2 linked regions of the Nodosilinea sp. FACHB-141 genome follow. The protein of the gene in region 1 interacts with the protein of each later gene in a pairwise test. Links are inferred from orthologs where the notes say so. Each region holds a gene or a part of one and is shown on either strand. Other genes may lie near its edges.

Region 1 (8,465 bases):
GCGGTGTACGCGGTCCCTAAGGGATCCAATTCCTCTGTCCTAGAAACCCAGCAGGGGCAAAATGGTGCGATCGCCCCAGGCAGCCAGCGTTTACCCATCGAAACTGTCACCGCTGACCGTTCGCCCAGCTCAACTACACTCACGGGCACAAACCAGTATCAGCTCGATTCCCCGAGCGCCCTAGATGTCAAAGTTACCCAAATCAACTACGTCGACCCGCCGCTAGTCACTGTGCTGCGGGGTTTAGACTGGGTGCTCTACGTGCTCGAAACCTGGCTGCGAATGGCCTGGGCCTGGCTGCGATCGCTTTGGTAGATTAATCAGGGCCGGCAGATAGGCGAACGTTTGGCGATATGATAGACCCAGCTTAGTCCTGCACCGGGGCCGTTTCCGTCAGCGGAATTTGGCTACTGCTTGGGGCAGGTCTTGGGCCTACTCTGCTACCGGTTTGGAGACCTAACTCATGCTCACCCTTAAGATTGTGGTTTACCTCGTAGTCGCCTTCTTTGTGTCCCTGTTCGTGTTTGGCTTTTTGAGCGGCGACCCCTCCCGCAACCCCGGCCGTCAAGACATGGACTAGGTTTGGCCTGGGTGACAGGTTGATATCTACTAAATGGCAAATGCCCCAGGAGTCGCTCCGGGGCTTGCCATCTAGCCTGCCCTGCGGAACCTGCACCGCTAAAAGTAGTCTGGGAATTGGCGGCCCTGCCATGGGTTGCCCGTCTGTGCCCTAAAGCTGCTACATCAAGGTTAATAGCCTGGTGACAGTGGCCTGCTTGAGCCCGCTTGCCGGGCTTTGTTTTTGCTTTGGTGATGCCAGCCCATGCCTTTGCCGCCTATGTTGCCCGCTGTGCCCCCACCCCCAGAATCAGCCGAAGTCGTGCTGGTTTCAGCGGTAGTGGCCTCCCAGTCAGGGCCGGGGGGAATGGCAGCGATCGCTTCAACCGATAGTGTTGTAGCTAGCCCCTTGTCTTTGAGCGGAGTTAGCCTGCTCTCACCGCTGTTAGCGATCGATGACGGCTCAGAGCCTCTGATACCTGAACCCACCGATAGCGAGCCTCTAGTGCCCGTTGAACCAGCGATCGAGGACACCGAAGCACCGGTTGAAGTCGATTCAGAACCTCTTAATCCTGGGCCTGAAAGCCCTCAACCCGAAAATTCTGAGGCTGAACCGCCTGAGCCTGAATCACCCGACACCCCCGTCGAAGATGCCCCCGTCGAAACAGAACTGCCGGCTGAGGGGGTAGGCTCCATATTACTGCGGGCCGATCGCCAAGAGTTTGAGCCCGTTCGCCAGGTTGTCACTGCTACAGGCGATGTGCTGGTGCAGTTTGGCACGGGACAGCTAGCCGCCGATCGCCTCTGGGCTAACTTAGTCAATCGCCATCTGCGAGCCGAAGGCAACGTTTTCTTTAACCGCAACAATCAAATTATTGAGGGCGCAACAGCTACCTACAACCTATTGCAGGGTGCAGGCACGATTACCGAGAGCCGAGGTGAGCTAGAGCTGCCCGCCCTAGAAGACGATTTCTCCACCGATTCGGCTGGTCTAGGGCAGGGTTCTAACGTTCCTCTCGACTATCGGCTACAAAATCAGAGGTCCATTTCCCAAGTCACCAGCCCAGGCGGGATTGCCCTGGCGACGGGCGATCCCCAAGTGCTGCTGGGGGGTGAACAGCGCCCAATTGAGCGGGTACGGTTTGAGGCCGAGCAAATTTCCTTTGATGCTGACGGCTGGTATGGCGAGCAAGTTCGGCTGACAAACGATCCCTTCTCGCCCCCAGACTTGGAGTTTAGGGCCAATAGTGTGCGGCTTACACCCATCAATGAGTTAGAAGACGAGCTGGTGTTTGAAAACCCCCGGCTGGTATTTAACCAGGGCCTTTCCATTCCGTTGTTTAGAAATCGCTTTGTGCTTACCCGAGGGCAGCTGCCTCCAGAAGCCCTAAATCCGTTGCCAGCGGGCATTGGCATTGATGGGCGTGATCGCGGTGGCCTGTACGTCGAAGCCCCGCTGCCGATCAATAGGGTAGGGCCTTTAAACGTTACGATCGCGCCTCAGTTTTTCATCTCCCGCTGGTTGGGCGCCTCAAACTACAATATCGGTGACCCCGCCAACTTTGGTTTGGCAGCCCAGGTTGAGGGTTCTTTGGGGCCGCGCACCCAAGTGTTGGGCTCTGCGAGCTTAGCGGGGTTTGACTTGGCAAACTTTAGCGAGCGATTTCGGGCCAGCTTTCGGGCTCGGCAGTTGCTTGGCACCCACCGCCTTACTTTGGAGTATAGCTACCGCGATCGCCTTTTCAACGGCTCCCTCGGGTATCAGGATGTGCAAAACACCATTGGTGCCCTGCTTGAGTCTCCCGTAGTGGCTCTGGGTAACAGCGGTATTGATCTCACCTATCAGGTGTCTGGGCAATACATTACGGCCAACACCGACCGGCCTGATCTCTTAGACCCTGGGGAAGGTATAGGCTTAGCCAGCCTGTTTCGTTTTCAGGGTAGTGCTGACCTCACCCGCAACTTCTTGCTGTGGCAGGGGCAACCGCTACCTGCTACCGCCACCGAAGGGTTGCGCTATTCTCCCCGACCGCTGGTACCCAACCTGGCGCTAGGGGTCGGGCTACGAAGTGGAGCTACCTACTACACCAGCAGCGACTTCCAAGAGTCGTTAGAAACCAGAGTTATTTTGTCGGGTCAGCTGGGCCACTTACAGCGTAAAACCTTCGACTACACCCAGTTCAATATTGGCTTTAGACACACTCTCGTCGGTGGCGATACATCTCCCTTTCTGTTCGATCGAGCGGTCGATCGAAACGTGCTGTCTGGGGGCATTATTCAGCAGATTTATGGTCCTTTTCTAGCCGGTTTTCAGGCCTCGATTAACGTGGATAGCGGGCGCACCATTGATAGCAACCTCATTTTTGAATACCGTCGCCGAGCCTACGGGCTACTGGTAACCTATAGCCCCACTCAAGAAACCGGTTTCCTAGGATTTCGGCTTAGCGGCTTTGATTGGGTGGGGCGCACTGCTCCCTTTGATTCACCACCAGATACCCCTAGTGATGTGGTGGTGCAGTAGCTCTGCCTTCCATAGACGGTAATAAACCTTACGATGGTAGTCTTTACGCAGGCTTAAGATTAAGCTGAAAGGTAATGACTACCTAAAATGCCCCATTCAGTGGGGATTAACGCGTAGGCAAACCATCATGACTTACCTCAGCAACACTCCAGATGTTGAGCCCATCTACCAGTTGCTCACCAGCTACAGCTTTGAGGCTGAGGACTATCCTACCAAAGCTGTCATTGCCGGTTGGTTGGAAGAGTTTGGCTCAGTTTGGGTAAGCCACGCTATTACCGAAGCCCTTTATCAAGGGCGCTACAAAGTTATTTCTATCGACCAAATTCTCAAGCTATGGCAGCGGCGAGGTCAGCCCATTCGCCACTTCAATCGCGAGTTTGAATCCATTATTTTAGGCCAATCGCTGCTCTGCCCTACCGGCTATGGTGATGGCACAGAGTCCTCACCCGTTCGTCGGGCTCTGCCGTCGATCGCTCCGGCCAGCTTAAATTTAGAGATTGATGCTCCACTAGAAACTGACGCACCGCTCTCCAGCGCTGCGTCTACCGACTTTACACCTGCCTCGATCGCAACCAATTCAGAAGTAGAGGCAACGACTGGTTCCTTGGACGACGGTGAGCCAGGAGCTGAGGCGACAAGCGAACCGGCGATCGCCTCAGCCCCAGACACTCCCGATATTCCCAACTTTCGCCCGCTGCCTGCAGAGGCTGCATCCCCCTGGCACCAGGCCGACATGATTCAGCCCTTTGTACCCCGGCGTGATGGGTCAGAGCTGCACGAGCGGCTGCGATCGGTGGTACAAGGGGGCATGCGAGAATAAATGCCTGCCCTGGAGACTTGGTAGCGTATACTGACATAGTACGCACGATCTACACTAAATGGTTCAATATACTCTGGCCCAGAGCCCAGATGTCGTTTTGACAGTATCGGGCAAAGATTCCCGCAAAGCTCGCGATAAGGCGATGGATCAGCTCATGGCTATGCTTGACGATGGCGAACTGCCCACCGCTTTGGCTGATGGCTTTAGCGTCGAGCAACTTGTAGAAGTGCAGCCCCCTACCTCCTCAGCCGCCGTGCAGCAGCAAGAAGACGCCGTCGTAGAAGCCATTCAGGTTTTGAACCAGTTGGCCACGCTCAAGGTAAAAGTACAGTCATCTCGCGATGAAGCTCTTCAGGTGCGTAACCTTGTAGATCTGCTGTTTACCGATGACCCGATGACCGACGACCAAGTGACTGAATTGAAGGATGGCTTTAAAATTTTGAAATCGTTTGCTCAGAGCAACCTGCGATTCAAAGAAGCCAAAGCCCAGGCAGAATCAGCGCGCCAGGTGCTGGACGAGGCATTAGGGAATTAGGCCGTCAAGAAAAATTGCTCAGGAGCAGCAGTAGGTGATGCTTCGCTCTACCAGGACGCTAGGGAAACGCGCGAATGCAATAGTGGGCTTCCTATAAAGATTTGATGAAATCAAAGCAAATGTCGGAGTAGGCACAGTTCCCTTGTCAAATTCAACAGAGAATTTGGATGAGCATCTCAGTGTTTACACGCAGTTTCTCCGGCAGCGCCATGAAATATTTGACCCAATTTGGTCTTCCGTTGCTGAGCACCCTTGGCGTCGCAACGTTTTCTATGGCGGCGAATGCAGCCCTGCTGGTAGGGAACACTTCGGGCAATAACATCGTTATTTTTGATGAAATTACCGGTGATTTTCGCGGAGAACTAATTCCAGATAACGGTCTGCTAGATAGCCCCGATACCTTTGTGTATGGGCCTGATGGCAATTTATATATCAGCAGCGGCACTACCCCAGAAAACTCTGCCATTTTGCGGTTTACCCCCGAGGGTGAGTTCATCGACGTGTTTGCTTCGGGGAATGGCCTGTTTCGTCCCTATGGTGTGGCTTTTGGCCCCGACGGCAACCTGTACGTCAGCAGCTTTTTGTCCGACGAGATCCTGCGCTACGACGGCACCACCGGGGAGTTTGTTGACGTTTTCGCCCAACGTCAGGGGATCGTCCCCAACGGCCTCAATGGCCCCAACGGCCTGCTCTTTGACCCCGATGGTCGGCTCTATGTGACGACTCAGGGCAGCGTTGCAGTGGAAGGCATGCCCGTCTTTGGCCAGCCCAGCATTATTCTCAGCTATGACATTGCCACTAAAGCCAGGATGGTGTTTGCTGAGCAGCCCGAGCCTTCGCCCGACAGCAGAGGATTTGTGAGCTTCTTGGGCATGGCGATGGATCCTCTCAGCGGTGAACTGCTGGTCAGCGATTTTGCCAATGGCATTCGTCGCTACGACTCTCTCACAGGGACGCTGTTGGGAGAACTATCGACCAACTATACCGGCTCTGTGCCGAGCAGTAGCTTTATCGGCAGCTTAGCCTTTGCCCCCAATGGCGATCTGTTTACCGTGGGGTTTGACATCGTTTCGGAAATTGGCTCCATCCTCAAATACGATGGGCCGACCAAAGAGCGATCGCTGCTAGCCGACGCCAACCCTAAGCTACAGCGCCCCATTGGTATTCTCTATGCCGCGCAGCCAGTGCCAGAGCCCTTTGCTTTGGGAGGGCTGGCGATCGCCGCTGGTGGCCTCATGCTCTCTCGCCGCCGCTAACCAGTATTTGTTTATCCTGCCGTAGCTACTGTAAGTCCAAATCTCTGTGAGTGAAGGGTTTGGCGTCACTGCCGCTGTAAGTCACAGAAACGTGACCGTCACCTACTAGCTGATATTTATAGGTAACCAACCCCTCTAATCCCACCGGGCCGCGAGGGGGCATCTTTTGGGTGCTGATGCCGACTTCGGCCCCAAAGCCATAGCGAAAGCCGTCGGCAAAGCGGGTCGAACAGTTATGGTAGACCCCTGCGGCATCGACACGATCCATAAAGTGGGCAGCGGTGGCAGGGTTTTGAGTGGCAATGGCTTCCGTATGGCGCGACCCGTAGGTATTGATGTGGGCGATCGCCTCCTCCACCGACGCCACAACTTTAATGGCCAAAATCAGGTCGCTGTACTCCGTCGCCCAGTCTTCCTCTGTGGCGGGGGCTAAATCGGGCAAAATCTGCTGCGCCTGCTGATCGCCACGCAGCTCTACTTGGGCAGCCCGTAGCGCCGCCGCCAGAGGTGGCAATCCTTGAACAGCAGCATCTTGGTGAATTAGCAGGGTTTCGATCGCATTGCAGGCCGAGGGATAGGCGGTTTTGGCATCGACGGCGATCGCGATCGCCTGAGCCAGATTTACTTCGCTGTCGATGTACAAATGGCAGATGCCATCGGCGTGGCCCAGCACCGGAATGCGCGTATTCTCTTGCACAAACCGCACAAACGCGTTGGAGCCGCGTGGAATGATCAGATCCACGTAACCTTCTAGAGCCAGCAGGGCACGGGTTTCTTCGCGGGTAGTCAAGAGCTGCACTGCCGCTGGGTCTACTCCAGCATTCTCAAGCCCCTCTTTGATCGCCTCCACTAAAGCGGTGCACGATCGCACCGCCTCCTTGCCCCCCTTAAGAATCACTCCGTTGCCCGACTTAATCGCCAGGGCCGAAATTTGCATCACTGCGTCGGGGCGCGACTCAAAGATCACCCCCAGCACCCCCAAGGGCACCGCCAGCCGCTTGAGCACTAATCCCTCGTCTAGCTCGCGGTGAATTTGCACCGTTCCTACCGGGTCGGGCAGGCGGGCTACGTCGCGCACACCAGCAATCGCCCCCGCCAGCTTCACCCCGTCGAGCTTGAGCCGTCCGTACAGCGGCTTGGCCAGGTTGTCAGCTATGGCAGCCTCGCAATCTGCTTGGTTGGCCGCCACAATGCGATCGGCATTGGTTTCAAGGGCGGCTGCCGCCGCCTCGATCGCTTGATTCTTGGCTTCAGCAGACAGGCTAGCTAAAGTTTGAGCCGCTTGGCGAGTGGCCTGGGCGATCGCCAACAACGGCTGAATGGCAGCATCCTGGGCAAGGGGAGAAACGGTCATAGCAATACGACAACCCGGCAATACTCCAGTCTACCGTTTCCCTAGAGACAGGTTTACGGTCTCAGGTTTATTGTCTGAGGTCTAGAAATACTTCACCTCCCTTAACCCATCCACCCATCCACCCACCTACTCCTCCGACGGTTCATCCAAGTGATCCGACGCTTCCCGATAAAGATTGAAAACGTGATCATCCTTGAGGCAGTAGAGTACGTTGCGCCCCTGCTTGCGGTAGCTGACCAGGCGAGTGGCACGCAAAATGCGCAGCTGATGGGACACCGCCGACTCGCTCATGGCCACGGCAGTTGCTAGCTCACCTACCCGCATTTCGCTCAAAGCCAGAGCCGAGAGAATGCGCCAGCGATTGGGATCGCCCAGCACGCCGAAAAATTCGGCCATGCGCTGGGCCTTTTCTATGCTCAAAATCTCGTCCACAGGCGATGAACCAGCGTGATGGCAGGAAGGGTCATCGAGAGGGGGGCGATCGCCAGCCATACCAGTCATCTCTGAAGAATAGCCAGGGCTTAGAGGCATATCCCAATTATCACAGCAAACAATAGTGAACCATTCAACCCATGAACACTTGTTCACATGTTATAGTCAATTCATGAACAGGTGTTCAAGCATTTGAGCATCAGTTTAGTTCACTTAACCTAAGAGGAAACTTGCCATGACTACCGTTACCCAAATGAAATGCGCTTGCGACTCGTGCCTGTGCATTGTTGACACCAGCCAGGCTTTAGAAAAAGACGGCCAGTATTTTTGCAGTGATGCCTGTGCCGACGGCCACCCCGAGGGGTCTTCGGGCTGTGGTCACACCGGCTGCGGCTGTAATAGCTAACCCGTTGCGACAGCAAGGTGCAGGGGATTCAGTTGCCTGCACCCTGCTGTTCCCATTCACCGCTAGCAGCCTAAACCCCATTAAAATCAAGGAAGAGGCGAATCAAGGGATAGGCTAAAAATGGCGCAAAATGACCCAAACCGGGTGCTGCGGCTGCTGCCGCTGGTAACAGGAGGCTTGGGCGGCACCCTGCTGCTGCTCAACCGAGTGCTGACTCCAGCTCTGACCGAATCTCAGGCGCGATCGGATGTGATGGGTGTGATTCTCAGCGCTCTGCTGATTTTGACGGGCTTGCTATGGCAGCGGGTGCAGCCTACCCTGCCTGAAGCCGTTACCTTGATGGGAAAAGAAGGGTTGGAGCTAGATAATGCCCTGCCCGATGCTGCTAAAACTGAACTGGCCTGGGCTTCTCACCTGCTATTGACCAACACCGTTACGCGCTCCGTCGTCGTCTACCGCCAGGGCAAAACCCTGCTGCGGCGCGGAATCTTAGCTCCTAATGCTGAGGTCACCCCTGGCCCAATCTTGAAACGAGTGTTGGAGACTGGCAAAGCAGTGTATCTGGTCAAACTCAGCATTTACC
Region 2 (8,618 bases), on another replicon or contig:
CGTCAGTTCATCACGGCGCTTGGGCTGGAGGTAGATTTGGCGACTGATGTCTTCGACGGTGGTCACCATTTCTGGGGCCGACCCATAGCCATAGAGGCGAGCCATGGAGGGGTTGACGCTGAGCAGCTGCCCCGTAGCCGAGGCCTTAAAAATACCCACCGTCGCATTTTCAAAAATGCTGCGGTAGTTCATCTCGGCCGAAATCAGCGCCTGCTCCATCTGGGTGCGTTCCTGCACCTCTTGGATGAGGAGCGCATTTTGCTGGCTGAGCTGCTGCCGCTGCTGGGCCAACCGCAGCTGGTTTTGCACCCGCACCAGCACTTCCTGCACCGCAAAGGGTTTGGTGATGTAGTCAGTAGCCCCAACTTGAAACGCTTTGACCTTGTCTACCGAATCTATTAGAGAACTCAGAACAATCACCGGTATCTCGGCGGTGAGTGGGTTGTGCTTGAGCTGCTGACACAGGGAGTAGCCATCCATGTCGGGCAGCAAAATATCGAGCAGCACCAGCCCTGGGCGTCCTGCTGAGATCAGCGCGATCGCCTGCTGTCCACTTTCAGCCACCTGAATTCGGTACCCCTGCTGGCTCAAGAGCCGCTGCAGCAGGCACGATGTCTCGGCATCGTCATCGACGATGACTAAATCAATGGCAATGGGGGCATCATCCACAGCACGGGGGCAGGGCAGACTAGGGGATTGGTCTAAGCATACGGGTATTGAGCCGAAACGATGCACCGGATCTACACCCTGGGCACTAGGGTAACGCCATCGTGCCAGAGGGTGTGCTCAAAGGAGAATGATTGATGGCTAGCTACCGCACCTTAAGCGCGCCACCACGGTTGCGGTAGCCCGTCACCAAGCCCTGGCGAAAGGTAACTTCGCCGTCTGAAAAGTGAAACACTTCTTCGCAGCTGTTGTCGTTGCGGCTAATGGCCACCGGGGTTTGCCCCTCGGCCCGCAGCACTTCAGTGCGACTGGAGCCCATGGTCCAAAACTCGGCAGCAGTTTGACCGGGGAGCAGGGCCGGGGGTTGCGCCGACACCTTAAGGTTTTGGTCAGAGTTGAGGTAGCCAATCACCTGGCCATTTTCGAACAGCACCGAGCTTTTGCCGTAGTACAAGGTGGTAAAACCGTTCGAGGTGTATTGCTCTTGGCGAGTGGGTGTGCCCTGGAGCCGCAACACGTCGGTTTCGGTAGATCCTAAGGTCCAGTTGTCCTGGGGCGCACTGACTGAAACCACCACGTCGCCGTCGGCTAGGACCTGGAGGTTGCCGTCGGGGTTGTCGTACTGCTTCACGTAGCCGTTGTGCAGCTCAACGATGCTGTTGCCGTAGCGCAGGGTTTGCTGACAAGCCCCCTGGTACTGCATGGTTTGGGAAGGTGCTCCCTGAATTGCTGTTACCAAATCGCGATCGGAGCCTAAGGTCCAGTAGTTTTTTTGGTCAGGGGCGCGGCTGGCCCGGTTACCCACATTGCTTTGGGCATACTGCAAGTTGCGCTCGTACTCGACGACTTTTTGCTTGGCTAGATCCGCATTAGTGTGGCCATTGGGTACCGCTCGCATGTAGGCGATCGCCCGCTGCCAGAGAATGACCACCTCAGCCCACTCTTCGCTAAACTCTGCGCTTTGGGTGAGCTGTGCCGCTTTCATGGCCTGCTCAGAGCCCTGACGAAACGCATCATTGTTAACGGACACAGCAGCGCGAGCGGGCAGCCACGACCAGGTGCGCTCTTGGGGATTAAGAAATATAAAACCAGCGGCGATGCCGAGGCCTACCGATAGCCCAACCGCACTCCAAGTCAGCCGTTCTCGCAGGGTTTGCCCCGGTCGCTTGAGTACAAAACTGTACAGGGTTTGAGGATTTTGCCCGTCTAGCTCAGGATGGCTACGTTTAGTCATAGGGATTAAGGAGGAGTGAACAACCCCAGTACCAGTCTGTGGGCTAAGGGCCACAGCAGAACTCGTCTGGAGCTTCCGTTAAGGATCAAAACCTAAGGAGATATGCAGAGAATAGGAGAGGATAAAGCCCCAGGATAACGCCGGAGAGCGCAGAATTAGTATGGGTATATTTAGCCAAACGGCGGAACCTTTAGTCCTCGCCCAAGCTATCTCACAAAACTGGACTATGATTTTAGGCTTTCTTTAGTTTACGGAAGCTTATTTAAATTGCCCGTCTGAGTCAAACTCCCACCACCTCCACCTCACTATTTCCTGATCTCCCATGGATGCCCTACCGCTGCGCTGGAACCTGCCCAAGGCGGATGCCGCCCCTGAAAGCTGGGTAGCGACAGTAGCTCGGGCAGTTCCAGGAACAACGCCGCCCCGCTGGCTGGCCCAGGTGCTGTGGCAGCGACAGCTAGGTTCTACAGAACCGCTGGAGGGCTGGCTGAACCCGGCTCTCTACCAGCCCACCCCCGCTAGCACCCTGGGGCCAGCAATGGCGATCGCCGTCAGCCGCCTCAAGCAGGCGATCGCCACTGAGGAAAAAGTAGCAATCTGGGGAGACTTTGACGCCGATGGGGTAACCTCTACCGCCGTACTGTGGGATGGGCTGGGGCAGCTGATCCCTAAGGGCGATCGCCTCACCTATTTCATCCCCAACCGCCTCAGTGAATCCCACGGGCTGTCGCAGCGGGGCCTTGACCATTTGGCTGAGTGGGGTGCAACCCTGCTGGTGACCTGCGACACCGGCAGCACCAGCGGCACTGAGATTGCCTACGCCAAGACTCTGGGCCTGGAGGTGATCGTCACCGACCACCACACTCTGCCAGAAGACGACATTGGCGCGATCGCGCTAATCAACCCCCGCAGCCTGCCCCCCGAACATCCCTTAGCCACGCTGTCGGGGGTGGCGGTAGCCTACAAGCTGCTAGAGGGGCTATACGCAGCGCTGGATACTCCCCCCCCGCTACCGCTCGATCACGTACTTGATCTAGTAGCCATTGGCCTGATTGCCGACCTGGTAGAGCTGCGGGGCGACTGCCGATACTTGGCTCAGATCGGGCTGCAGCGCCTGCAAACCCAAACCCAGCCCAATTCGCCCTACCCACGACCAGGGCTGGCTGAGCTACTGGCGTTGTGCAAGCGCACAGGCGATCGCCCCACCGATATTTCCTTTGGGCTGGGGCCGCGCATCAATGCTGTCAGCCGCATCCACGGGGACGCTAGCTTTTGTGTGGAGCTACTGACTAGTCGCGATCGCGATCGCACCAAAACCCTGGCCTACGAGGCCGAACTGGCCAACACCCGCCGCAAAGCCCTCCAGCGCGACCTTTACAGCCAGGTGATGGCGCGTCTAGCCCAGGTCGATTTGGCCACCACTCGCTGCCTGGTGCTGGCCGACGAGTCTTGGCCCACCGGCATCTTGGGATTGGTAGCGGGGCAAGTAACCCAAGCTCTCGGACGCCCAACCATTCTGCTGCGCATCGATCCGCCCTCGGAGGACGGTAGCCCTCGGCTGGCACGGGGGTCAGCCCGCTCGGTGACAGGGCTCGATCTCTACCAACTATTTCAGGCACAATCGGCGTTACTAACCGGCTTTGGCGGCCATCCTTTAGCGGCGGGGCTGACGCTGCCCGTGGAACATATTGAGGTGCTAGCGGCGGCACTCAACCGTATGGTGCGCGAGCAGTTGGGGGGCGACGGTGCGCCCCAGCCCCTGCTTCAGGTTGATCTCACGGTGACGGTGGCGGATCTGGGTCAACCCCTGTTTCGCGAACTCAAGTGGCTGGAGCCCTGCGGCATGGGCAACCCTGTGCCGAAGCTGCTGCTTGGCAATGTCTGGTTTCGGAATGTCTTTCACAAGAAATTGCGCGATCGCCAAAATAAAGCCGTGAGCTTCATCAAAACTGAGTTTGAGCTGTGGGATGACGCAGCCGAGGCAGGCTTTCCCGGCGAGTGGTGGGGCCACTACCGCGACGAACTTCCTCCAGGCCGCTGCGATGTGGTGGTCGAACTCGACTTCAACAGCAACACCGGCTACCACGTCAAGCTCATAGACGTGCGTCCTATTGCCGTAGGCAAGCCGGAGTCAGAACTAAGACCGTCTAACTCCGTTCTCGACTGGCGGCAGCATACCCCTGAGGATCAGGAGCACGTCCTGATAGTCAACCAGATACCGATGCAGTGGAGCGACTGGCAGGTGTGGCAGCGGCAGGCCGCCCAGGCAAAGCTGCCCCTAGCCCTAGCCTTTTCTCCGGCGATCGATGACCTGTCGCCAGGGGAGGTTTGGCAAGAGCTGGTGGGCTTAGCCAAGTACCTAGCCCGCACTCAAACTCCGGTAACCCGGTCGCAGCTGGGCGATCGCCTGCGCCTCTCACCCACCAGCCTTTCCCTCGGCTTAGCCGCCCTGGCAACCGCCGGGTTTAAGATCGCCGCCCCAGACAGCACCGCCCCTGAGGCAGACACAATCATCGTTCAGGTTGACCCTACCCCGGTTTCGCCTGACCCAGCAGCCGTACAACATTTTCTCGAAGTGGTGCAAGAGGAGCAATTTCGCCGCCGCTATTTTGCCCAGGTGCCGGTGGCTGCCCTTTCCTGGTAGGGTGGGCACTGCGCACCATCTTCCGCCGTCATGACTGCCGACTGGTTCTATCCTTTTCCGCCCTTGATTGAGGGCACAGTACTCAAGCGCTACAAGCGATTTTTTGTTGATATTGAGCTAGAAACCGGTCAGGTAATCGTTGCCCACTGCCCTAATACCGGACCTATGACTGGGGTATACCACGTCGGTGGACGCGCACTGGTTTCCTACAACTCCAACCCCAAACGGAAGCTGGCTTACACCTGGGAACTGGCAGAGGTGTGCGACACTGTGCCCACCTGGGCCGGAGTCAACACAGCGCGGCCCAATCGCGTGGTGAAGTCGCTGCTGGAGGCACGACAAATTCCAGAGCTAGGCGACTACACTTCCATTCGCCCAGAGGTGCGCTACGGCGGTGACGGCAAAAGCCGAATCGACTTTGTCATTTCTGGGGAGGATACAGCCTTAACAACCTACGTTGAGGTCAAAAATACCACCTGGGCCAAGGGCACCCTGGCCCTGTTTCCCGATACAGTGACCACCCGCGGCCAAAAGCATTTAAGAGAACTGGCGGCGCTGGTTCCTGAAACCCAGGCGGCGATGCTGTACTTCATCAGCCGAGGCGACTGTACCGACTTTGCCCCTGGAGACGAGACCGACCCCACGTATGGCCTGCTGCTGCGTGAAGCCATAGCGAAGGGCGTTAAGGTGCTGCCCTGCCGGTTTGAAGTGACTCCGGCTGGGCTGCGATATTTGGGTTTGGCAAATCTGAGGCTGAATTGAGGAAGGTGTAAGGTGCAGGGTACAAGGTTCAAGGGTGTGCCTTATACCCTGCACCCTACACCCTGACTTTCTAGCGGGCCGAGTAGGTGAGCGATCGCCACGCAAAATGAGGCAACGCCAACATCCGCCGCCAGCGCCAGGGCTCTTTGTAAAGGCGGTAGAGCCATTCCAGGTGATTGTTGCACATCCACTCGGGGGCGCGAGACTTGACCCCGGCCCAGATATCAAAGCTGCCGCCGACGCCAATCCACACGCTGTTGGGGCAGAGGTAGCGGTGGTCACGAATCCACAGTTCTTGTCTGGGCACACCCATACCAACCAAAATCACGCTGGGCTGGAGCTGCTCTAAATGGCGCAAAAACTCGGGTTGATCGGTTGGCCCTAGGTAGCCATGTTGGGTGCCCACTACCTTAAGCCCGGCTATCTGGCGCTGCCAATACATAGCGGCGCGATCGGCCACGCCGGGTACACCGCCATACATAAAGACTGTCTCTTGGGGAGAGATGCGCTTGAGTACTGTGGCAGCCAGCTCAATACCCGGCGCGCGCGCTATCCGCTGCCCCTTGGTACGAAAGTAGAGCACGACCCCCGCCCCGTCGGGAATCACAAGTTCGGCATTGACGATGACCTGTCGCAGGTCGGGGTTTTGGTCGGCCTGCATGGCCATTTCGGCATTCAGAGTGACCACATGAGCCCCATACCCTCGACGATACTGATCGACGAGCCAGTTTGCATAGTCGGTCCGCCAGTGAACAGGCAGCCCCATCACCTGCAAGACTTCTGGTGCATTTGACTGTGCCACCGCCATGAACACCTTCCCCAACTCAATTGTGGGCGCTAAACCGCTGAGTGTCTGTCTTCAACGCTCGGGCTTGGGCCCCTGTGCGCATTAACCATAGAAGACCATACCTCGAAACTGAATCAATGTGTTGCATTTCTCAACGTCAAGGCAGAGGCTTTAATTCATAGCGTCGACCAATTCTCCCAAGGCCTCTAGGGCCTTACAGGCCCGGGCCTGCACAGCAGGAGTTTCGTCATGGTGAAAGGCCTGCTGAAGACAGACGAGAATCGGCGGCTTTTGAGTTTCAGGCTCCGCTAGAGCTTTTGCTAGGCCTTCGAGAGCAGCCATTGCTGCGTAGCGCACTACCCATTCTGGGTCCTGGGCCGCTCCAATCAATACGTCAAGCACCTCTTGTTGAGATGAGGGCGCTTGGTCGGTAGGCAGCTTAGCCCAATCGATGGTGCCCAACCCTCGGGCTGCGGCGCGGCGTACGCTTAGGGCAAAATCTCCTTTGGCCGTTTCTAGCAGCACGGGCAGGGCACGGGGGTCGCCAATCAGGGCCACGGCCCGAATAGCCCAGGCTCTAGCGCCATAGTTGTAGCCATCAATTTGTTCTAACAGCGCCGGCACTGCGTCTTGGCCTAGGGCCACCAGCCCATCCACTGCGGCCACCGCAGCACCAGGATTGTTATAGCCCAGCACGGTAATTAGGGTAGGGATAGCGGCGACATCTTGAGCAGCTGCTAGATGATGGACCGCAACAACCATTGCGCCCTTAGAATCAGCGGCTTCGACCGCTCGAACTAGCTCTGCTACTGTCGCGCCCACAACTAACCGTTCTCCAGCCCTATTGATACCCAATTTATTCGTTTGTGCTGCAAGCCCTCAGCACTTACAGCAGCTCATCCATTAGTAACAATACCTGGCGGGCTTCATCTGTCAAACCGCGTTGGGGAAACCCAATCTGCCGCAGGTGAGTTTCTAAAACGCCTTGGAGGGCGATCAGCTTGAGGCTGTTTTCGGCTAGGGTGGCGGCAATGGGCTGGGCGGCAGGCAAGTAGCCGATCGCCCCTAAATCCATCATGGCCGATCGCCGCAGCTGTAAGTTGGGCTCTTGCAGGCGTTGTACCAGGCGATCGCAGTAGGTCGCCTGCCCTGTCAGCTGATAGAGGGCACGGGTGGCTGCATTTTGCACTTGGGCCACCTCATGCTCTAAAAACGGGGTGATTTCGTCGACTGCATCGGTGGCGCCTAGGGTGCCCAGGGCCTCCAACACAGCGTTGTAGGGCTGCACTAGATGAGGCTTATCGGGCACCGCAACCGCAGCGGCAACCCCTCCAGCCAGCAGCGAGCGCAGTGCTGGAATCGCCTGAGGATCGCCCAGGGACTCTAGCGCTTGGGCAGCGGACTCGCGCACGTAGTAGTCGTCGCACTCTAGACATTGAATCAGCGCCGGAACAACGGTGCGATCGCCCAGTTTACCCAGTGCTCGAGCGGCATTGCGACGCAGCGGGTACCCCCCATCGGGGGCGCGATCGCCCTCATCCTCCAAAGCCGACACCAGACCGGCGATCGCCTCGGGTTGGGCCACGCGAAAGCGCCCCAGCCACCAGGCAGCGTAGTAGCGCAGGCCGGTATCAGCGGTTTGGCGCAGGTTTTCGATGGCCTGCTCCACCGTCAGGGATTCTCCCTCGGCGTTGACCAACTGCTGCGGATTTTGTCCCATACCTTAGTATGTCTCCAGCATTTGCAGATCCGCCTTAGCTTAGTCAGCCGACAAAGGCTGAATGCTGACGATTTTGCCGCCCATACGGGTAATGCGCTGCATTTCTTCGTTCATGCGGCTGTAGGGCACCTTGATAAAGGTGCTGCCGCTGTGACGAATGGGGTAGTTATTTTGGTCGGTGGCGTCGTTTTGGCGCAGCCCCTCAACCTCGTAGAGAAAAATGCGGTTAGTAGTCTGACTGCCAAAGGCGTTTTGAGCGAGCATAGGAAACTCTCCTGGTCGTTGCGAGATCTCGACGAATACGGCGTTTCATACATCACTGGCGCCTTCATAGAGAATGCGCCAGTGATGCTATTTAACTAGAGGCTAGCAGCGGTAACGCTGGTTACCCTACCACCCTGCTTATGAATCTGCTGAAGCTTGGCAGACAGCTGTTCGTAGGGCACCAGGTAGGCGGTATTGATGCGCCGTACCTTAGGATAGCGAGGCAGGTTAGCCCCAGACACCTCAATCCGGTAGACTTTGCCAGCACCGACACCGTAGGGGGTGGACCCACCTAGGGCCTGGCTGGGAGTAGTCAGCTTGTTAGCCTGGGATGACCAGCCAGCAGCAGCACTGGTGGGGCTGATGATCGAAGACGAGGTGTTGCGGCCCAGTTCCCCAGCTAGGCGAGACTTTTTGCCGCCCGCCTGGGAAGTATCACTGGTGGCGTAGCCCCGATACATTTGGAACATCCGGGTAAAGCCTACCGAACGCTGCCCCGCTTGATAAACAAAGCTGCGGTAGTAGGGCACTACGTTGTCGC

The links.
Region 2: the proteins of H6F59_RS02035 (region 1) and sfsA interact in binary tests that used the Escherichia coli proteins (3 or more experiments, as listed by UniProt). The link is inferred for Nodosilinea sp. FACHB-141 from one-to-one orthologs.

What each region holds. Positions count from the first base shown.
Region 1 is NZ_JACJPP010000004.1:158,598-167,062, forward strand. Bases 4,881-7,686 are described here. They hold H6F59_RS02035 (glutamate-5-semialdehyde dehydrogenase), read right to left. Parts: upstream 7,045-7,686; coding sequence 5,716-7,044; downstream 4,881-5,715. Other genes in these bases: H6F59_RS02030 (PEP-CTERM sorting domain-containing protein), read left to right, coding at 4,881-5,690; H6F59_RS02040 (helix-turn-helix transcriptional regulator), read right to left, coding at 7,171-7,575. In the rest of the region: H6F59_RS02005 (hypothetical protein), read left to right, coding at 1-315; H6F59_RS02010 (photosystem II reaction center protein I), read left to right, coding at 464-580; H6F59_RS02015 (DUF3769 domain-containing protein), read left to right, coding at 824-3,079; H6F59_RS02020 (hypothetical protein), read left to right, coding at 3,207-3,899; H6F59_RS02025 (hypothetical protein), read left to right, coding at 3,958-4,434; more of H6F59_RS02030, read left to right, coding at 4,644-4,880; H6F59_RS02045 (metallothionein), read left to right, coding at 7,712-7,882; H6F59_RS02050 (cofactor assembly of complex C subunit B), read left to right, coding at 8,003-8,465. UniProt on the Escherichia coli protein: Catalyzes the NADPH-dependent reduction of L-glutamate 5-phosphate into L-glutamate 5-semialdehyde and phosphate. The product spontaneously undergoes cyclization to form 1-pyrroline-5-carboxylate.
Region 2 is NZ_JACJPP010000021.1:185,217-193,834, forward strand. What follows is about bases 3,482-6,440. They hold sfsA (DNA/RNA nuclease SfsA), read left to right. Parts: upstream 3,482-4,574; coding sequence 4,575-5,306; downstream 5,307-6,440. Other genes in these bases: recJ (single-stranded-DNA-specific exonuclease RecJ), read left to right, coding at 3,482-4,544; H6F59_RS21740 (WecB/TagA/CpsF family glycosyltransferase), read right to left, coding at 5,377-6,114; H6F59_RS21745 (HEAT repeat domain-containing protein), read right to left, coding at 6,265-6,440. In the rest of the region: H6F59_RS21720 (adenylate/guanylate cyclase domain-containing protein), read right to left, coding at 1-669; H6F59_RS21725 (hypothetical protein), read right to left, coding at 812-1,900; more of recJ, read left to right, coding at 2,223-3,481; more of H6F59_RS21745, read right to left, coding at 6,441-6,855; H6F59_RS21750 (HEAT repeat domain-containing protein), read right to left, coding at 6,980-7,813; H6F59_RS21755 (phycobilisome linker polypeptide), read right to left, coding at 7,853-8,077; H6F59_RS21760 (phycobilisome rod-core linker polypeptide), read right to left, coding at 8,173-8,618. UniProt on the Escherichia coli protein: Binds to DNA non-specifically. Could be a regulatory factor involved in maltose metabolism.